2 linked regions of the Acuticoccus sediminis genome follow. The protein of the gene in region 1 interacts with the protein of each later gene in a pairwise test. Links are inferred from orthologs where the notes say so. Each region holds a gene or a part of one and is shown in the gene's direction. Other genes may lie near its edges.

The links.
Region 2: the proteins of ftsH (region 1) and hflK interact in binary tests that used the Escherichia coli proteins (3 or more experiments, as listed by UniProt). The link is inferred for Acuticoccus sediminis from one-to-one orthologs.

What each region holds. Positions count from the first base shown.
Region 1 is NZ_QHHQ01000001.1:824,401-827,638, reverse strand. The notes cover bases 87-3,009. They hold ftsH (ATP-dependent zinc metalloprotease FtsH), read left to right. Parts: upstream 87-546; coding sequence 547-2,472; downstream 2,473-3,009. Other genes in these bases: DLJ53_RS03530 (DUF1330 domain-containing protein), read right to left, coding at 2,802-3,009; tilS (tRNA lysidine(34) synthetase TilS), read left to right, coding at 87-409. Outside these bases: more of tilS, read left to right, coding at 1-86; more of DLJ53_RS03530, read right to left, coding at 3,010-3,098. UniProt on the Escherichia coli protein: Acts as a processive, ATP-dependent zinc metallopeptidase for both cytoplasmic and membrane proteins. Plays a role in the quality control of integral membrane proteins.
Region 2 is NZ_QHHQ01000003.1:757,306-760,503, reverse strand. Bases 262-3,144 are described here. They hold hflK (FtsH protease activity modulator HflK), read left to right. Parts: upstream 262-1,035; coding sequence 1,036-2,253; downstream 2,254-3,144. Other genes in these bases: hflC (SPFH domain-containing protein), read left to right, coding at 2,253-3,144; DLJ53_RS17680 (dihydrofolate reductase), read left to right, coding at 409-891; DLJ53_RS17685 (thymidylate synthase), read left to right, coding at 262-386. In the rest of the region: more of DLJ53_RS17685, read left to right, coding at 1-261; more of hflC, read left to right, coding at 3,145-3,198.

The sequences.
Region 1 (3,238 bases):
GCGTTTCGAAACCCTCGCCGCCGCCGCGACCGCGCTCCTGCGCGGGCAGGCCACCACGCTCGGCCGCTGCCGCGCCGTCAGCCGCGGCGGCTCCATCGTTTTGTGGCGGGAGCGGCGGGGGATCGAGGCGGTGACCGTCGCCCCCGGCGAGAGCGCGGTGTTCGACGGCCGCTACCGCGTCACCGTGCCGGCGGGGATGCGCCCGGTACGCGTGGCTGCCGCAGGAAGCACGGGCAGGGAGTGGGCCGCGCGGTTATGGCGGCACAGTCCTCAGCGTGCTGTACTTATGGAAGCGGCCATGACGACGCCGGCTATCCATCTTTGCGATCAGGTGGTTGCGTTGCCGACGATGGCGGTTCGGCGGCGGGACTGGCCAGCAAATGGGGCGAACGTGCGGCCCGAGCGCTGAGGTGCGCTCATTCGTCCCCCACGTAACATAACCACCAAGTAGTTGGCACCCGAGCCCAAAGTTCCTATGTTGACTGGATCTATCGAGGGGTCGCGGGGCCGCTCGCGCGCCAGTGTTGGCGCCAATCAAGGTATGTCATGAGCAACCATTTCCGCAATTTCGCACTCTGGGTCGTGATCGCGCTGTTGCTGATCGCGTTGTTCCAGCTGTTCCAGAATCCGGGGCAGCGGACCAACACGTCGGACATCTCGTTCTCGCAGTTCCTGACCGAGGTGCGGCAGGGCAACGTCCGTGCCGTGACGATCCAGCAACGTGATATTACGGGAACTTATAACTCGGGCGGCCGATTCTCGACCTACGCCCCCGAAGGCGCCAACAACTACATCGACACGCTGGACTCCCAGGGCGTGACCATCCGGGCCGAGCCGCCGAACGACGGCATCTCGATCTGGGGCATCCTCGCCACCTGGTTCCCGATGCTGCTGATCCTCGGCATCTGGCTGTTCCTCATGCGGCAGATGCAGGGTGGCGGCGCCGGCAAGGCGATGGGCTTCGGCAAGTCCAAGGCCAAGCTCCTGAACGAGGCGCACGGCCGCGTCCTGTTCGAGGACGTCGCCGGTGTCGACGAGGCCAAGGAAGACCTGCAGGAGATCGTCGACTTCCTGAAGGACCCGTCCCGGTTCCAGAAGCTCGGCGGCAAGATCCCCCGCGGCGTTCTGCTCGTCGGCCCTCCGGGCACCGGCAAGACGCTGCTCGCCCGCGCCATCGCCGGCGAGGCGAACGTGCCCTTCTTCTCGATCTCCGGCTCGGACTTCGTCGAGATGTTCGTCGGCGTCGGCGCGTCCCGCGTGCGTGACATGTTCGAGCAGGCGAAGAAGAACGCCCCCTGCATCATCTTCATCGACGAGATCGACGCCGTCGGCCGGCACCGCGGCGCGGGCCTCGGCGGCGGCAACGACGAGCGCGAGCAGACGCTGAACCAGCTGCTGGTCGAGATGGACGGCTTCGAGGCGAACGAGGGCATCATCCTCATCGCCGCGACCAACCGTCCGGACGTCCTCGACCCCGCCCTGCTGCGTCCGGGCCGCTTCGACCGCCAGATCGTCGTCCCGAACCCCGACCTCGTCGGCCGCGAGAAGATCCTGAAGGTCCATGTCCGCAAGGTGCCGCTGGCGCCGGACGTGAACCTCAAGGTCCTGGCGCGCGGCACCCCGGGCTTCGCCGGCGCGGACCTCGCCAACCTCGTCAACGAGGCTGCGCTGCTGGCGGCCCGCCGCAACAAGCGCCTCGTCACACACCAGGAGTTCGAGGACGCCAAGGACAAGGTCATGATGGGTGCCGAGCGCCGCACCCTCGTGATGTCCGAGGACGAGAAGAAGCTGACCGCCTACCACGAGGCGGGCCACGCCCTCGTCGCGCTGCACATGCCGGCCTCCGACCCGATCCACAAGGCGACCATCATCCCGCGCGGCCGCGCGCTCGGCATGGTGATGCGCCTGCCGGAATCGGACCGCGTGTCCCTCAGCCGCGCCAAGTGCAAGGCGGACCTTGCAGTCGCCATGGGCGGCCGCGTCGCCGAGGAGCTGATCTTCGGCCACGAGAAGGTGACCTCCGGCGCCTCGGGCGACATCAAGATGGCGACCAAGCTCGCCCGCGCGATGGCGACCCAGTTCGGCATGTCGGACGAGCTCGGCCCGCTGCTCTACGGCGAGAACGAGGAGGAGGTGTTCCTCGGCCACTCCGTGGCGCGCAACCAGAACGTCTCCGAGAAGACGCAGGAGGCGGTCGACCGCGAGGTGAAGCGCTTCGTCAACGAGGGTTACGAGACCGCGCTCGCCGTCATCAAGACGAACCTCGACGACCTTCACACCGTCGCCAAGGGCCTGCTCGAGTACGAGACGCTGACCGGCGACGAGATCCGCGACCTGCTGAAGGGCAAGCCCCCCGTGCGCGAGAGCGCGGACGACGACAGCCCGCCGCGGGCCTCGACCGTCCCGCCGACCGGCGCCCACAAGCCCCGCCCGCCCGCGAACGAGGGCGGATGGGAGCCGCAGCCGTCCTGACCCGACGTTCACCGATTGAAAAAGCCGCCCACCGGGCGGCTTTTTTATTAGGCGGCTGATGTGCTGTCCGCCCTCCAGCGGCGCCCCTCGCCGCTTCACCCGCGGCGAACGGCGTCGCCAGCCCGCGCATCAAGCGCGCGGCCGACCGCCGGGCGCGAGGTCCATCGCGGACGGCAAGCGCGCGCTCCCGCCGGCAGAGCCGACGGGCCTCGCGCCAGCGGCACCTGCTCCATCGGAGGGAACCGCCCGAAGTCGGGCCCGCGGGCCGCGCGGCAGCGGTGGCGGGGCGGCGGCGGCGGGGCGGCGGCGGCGGGGCGGCGGCGGGCCGGCTACTTCGCGTCGACGCCTTCGACGATGAAGGCGCGGCTCTCGCAGCCGGCCTGGCGGTGGGCCAGCGCCTCCTGGTAGGCGGGGCTGTCGTACCAGGCGCGCGCCTCCTCCACCGTCGGGAAGCTGAGGATCACCGCCCCCTCGATCGGCGAGCCCTCCAGGACCTGCAGCGCGCCGTAGAACGCGACCGGCGTCAGCGCATGGCCCTCGCGCGCGACCGGCGCCTTCTGGCGATAGACGGCGAGCTCGTCGGGGTTGGTGGTGACCTCGCGTGTGATGACGACGTAGGCGGTCATGGTGCGGCTCCCTTGATCGGCTGCGGGCGCGTTCCGGCCCGGCGTGTTCGAGTTGGCGCCATCCTGTACGACCGGCGGCGTCCCGTCACCGCCGTTAATTCACAGAGGGCACAAACACACCGTTCAAGCGGGCAGGCTCC
Region 2 (3,198 bases), on another replicon or contig:
CGCTGCCGCCGTGCCATCTGCTCTTCCAGTTCCACGTCGCCCCGCAGGAGGACGGTCCGGGGCGCCTCTCGTGCCAAGTCTACCAGCGGTCGGCGGACGTCTTCCTCGGCGTTCCGTTCAACATCGCCTCGTACGCGATCCTGACGCATATGGTCGCGCATGCGACGGGGCTGGAGGCTGGCGACCTCGTCCACACGCTCGGCGATGCGCACATCTATTTGAATCACCTCGAGCAGGTGGAGGAGCAACTCAAGCGCGAGCCGCGGCCGCTTCCGGCGCTCGATCTTTCGGCTGCGCCGCGCGATCTCTTTGCCATCGAGGCAGAGCATATCCGCGTGGTCGGCTACGATCCGCACCCGGCGATCAAGGCCCCCGTCGCAGTCTGACGGAGAGGGTGAGGACGAAGCGTTGAGCATCATCATGGTGGCCGCGGTCGGCCGCAACGGCGTGATCGGCAAGGGCGGGGACCTTCCCTGGGACATCCCCTCGGATCGCAAGCATTTCAAGGCACTGACGGTCGGGCGGACGGTCATCATGGGCCGGCGGACGTACGAGGAACTCGGTAAGCCGTTGCCGCAGCGGCGCAATCTGGTGGTGACGTCGCGGGCCATCGACGGTGTCGAGACCTTCCCCTCGCTGGACGCCGCGCTCGCCGCGGCGGAGGGGCCGGTGGCGCTGATCGGCGGCAACGCGATCTACGCCGAGGGCATGGCCCACGCCGACACGATCCACATCACCCGCGTCCATGGCGAGCCGGAGGGCGACACCGTGTTTCCGACGATCGACACCGCGCGCTTCCGTCTCGCCGAGACGGCGCCGGGCGAGCGCGGCCCGCGCGACGAGTATGGCTTCGACTTCGAGACCTACGTAAGGTTGCCGAAATCGGCTTGATTGCGGCTGTGAGGTCCGTCAGCCTATAACGGCACACGCAGGGCGCGCGTTTCGCCGCGTTTGCGAAGACAACCAGCACCATTATGTGCGCTGCGAAGGGCTTCGCGCCCGGCATCAAAGGCTTAGGCGGCAAAGGGAGCAAGAATGCCCTGGAACAACCAGTCGGGCGGCGGTAAGGGCGGTGGACCCTGGGGAGGCGGCGATGGCCCGTGGGGCAACGGACCGAACCGTCCCAACAACCCGTGGGGCAACGGACCGAACCGTGGCGGCGGACAGGATCCGCAGAATTCGCCCGACCTCGAGGAGCTGCTCCGCCGCAGCCAGGAACGCCTGAAGCGCGTCTTCCCGAAGAAGGGCGGCGGCGGTGGCCCGTCCGGCGGTGGCGGCGGTCCGTCGCTGGGCGGCATCGGCGCGCGCGGCGTGGCGCTGGCGGCGATCGTCGTCGCGGTGATCTACGGCCTCACCGGCTTCTACACGGTGCGTCCGGGCGAGGTGGGCGTCGAGCTGGTGCTCGGCCGGCATGTGGGCAACACCATGCCGGGCCTGCGGTACAATGTCCCGTACCCGTTCGGCGAGGTCTACACGCCCGACGTCCTGCGTATCCGCGAGCTGGTGATCGGCACGCGCGGCAGCGGCCGCGGCTCGACCGTCGACATGCCGGCCGAGAGCCTGATGCTGACCGGCGACGAGAACATCGTCGACATCGACTTCAAGGTTCAGTGGCAGGTCGACCGCGATCATCCGGCCAATTTCCTATTCAACATCGAAGACCCTGAAGGCACGGTGAAGCAGGTCGCCGAGAGCGCGATGCGCGAGGTCGTCGGTCGGCGGAACATCCAGCCGATCCTGACCCAGGAGCGACAGCAGATTCAGCTCGCCGTGCAGGAGCTGATGCAACAGACCCTCGACCAGTACGACGCCGGCATCGACGTCACCCAGGTGCAGATGCAGAAGGTGGACCCGCCCGAGCAGGTCATCGACGCGTTCCGTGACGTCCAGGCCGCCCGCGCGGACCAGGAGACGGCGCAGAACCGTGCCGACGCCTACGCCAACGAAGTGGTGCCGCAGGCCCGCGGTGAGGCGGCCAAGATCGTCGAGGACGCCCAGGCCTACCGCGACCAGGTCGTCGCCGAGGCGACCGGTCAGGCCGACCGCTTCCTCTCGGTCTACGAAGAGTACGCCAAGGCGCCGGACGTTACCCGCCAGCGCATCTACCTCGAGACGCTGGAGCGCGTCTTCTCCGACACCGACAAGATCATCATCGACGAGTCGGCCGGCAACGGCGTGGTGCCCTTCCTCCCGCTCGACCGCATGAGCCAGAGCGCGTCGGGCAATACGACCCAGAGCCAGGGGAACCGTTGATGCGCGCCGGTCTCATTGCATTCGTCATCGTCGTCATTCTGGCGGTGGTGGCGGCGCTCAACTCGCTCTTCATCATCAACCCGACCCAGCAGGCGCTCGTCCTGCAGTTCGGCCAGGTGAAGAACACGATCCGCGAGCCGGGCCTCAACGTGAAGGTGCCGTTCATCCAGGACGTCCTGATCCTGGACAAGCGCAACCTCGACCTGAACGTTCCCGCGCAGGAAATCATCGCCGCCGACCAGAAGCGCCTCGTGGTGGACGCGTTCATGCGCTACCGCATCCGCAACCCGGTCGAGTTCTACCAGACGGTGAACAACGTCAACGAAGGTGCCCAGCGCCTCAGCACGTTCGTTCAGGCCTCGCTGCGCGCCGTCCTCGCCGATGCGACCTTCCAGGACATCGTGCGTGACAACCGTCCGGAGCTGATGCGCCGCATCGCGGCGGACGTCGCGGACCGCGCCCAGGCGATCGGCGTCGAGGTGGTGGACGTGAAGATCCGCCGTGCGGACCTTCCGGAGGCCAACTCCGAGGCGATCTTCCGCCGGATGAAGACCGAGCGCGAGCAGGAAGCCCGCGAGATCCGCGCCCGCGGTGCCGAGGCGGCCCGCCGCATCGAGGCGGCCGCCGACCGTACCGCGACGGTGCTGCGCGCCGAAGCGCGGCGCCAGTCGGAGCAGATCCGGGGTGAGGGTGACGCGCGCAAGAGCGCCATCTTCGCGGCGGCCTACACGCTCGACCCGAACTTCTTCGACTTCTACCGCTCGATGCAGGCCTACGAGACCGGCCTGCGCTCGCAGGGCACGCGTCTCGTGCTGTCGCCGAACGCGGAGTTCTTCCGCTTCTTCGCCGATCCGGCCGGCCGTCCGAGCGGACTGATCGGGTCGCGGCAGGCCGCGGGCGGCGCCGCCCCCGATGCCGCGCCGGCCGAAGAGGCGCCTGATGACC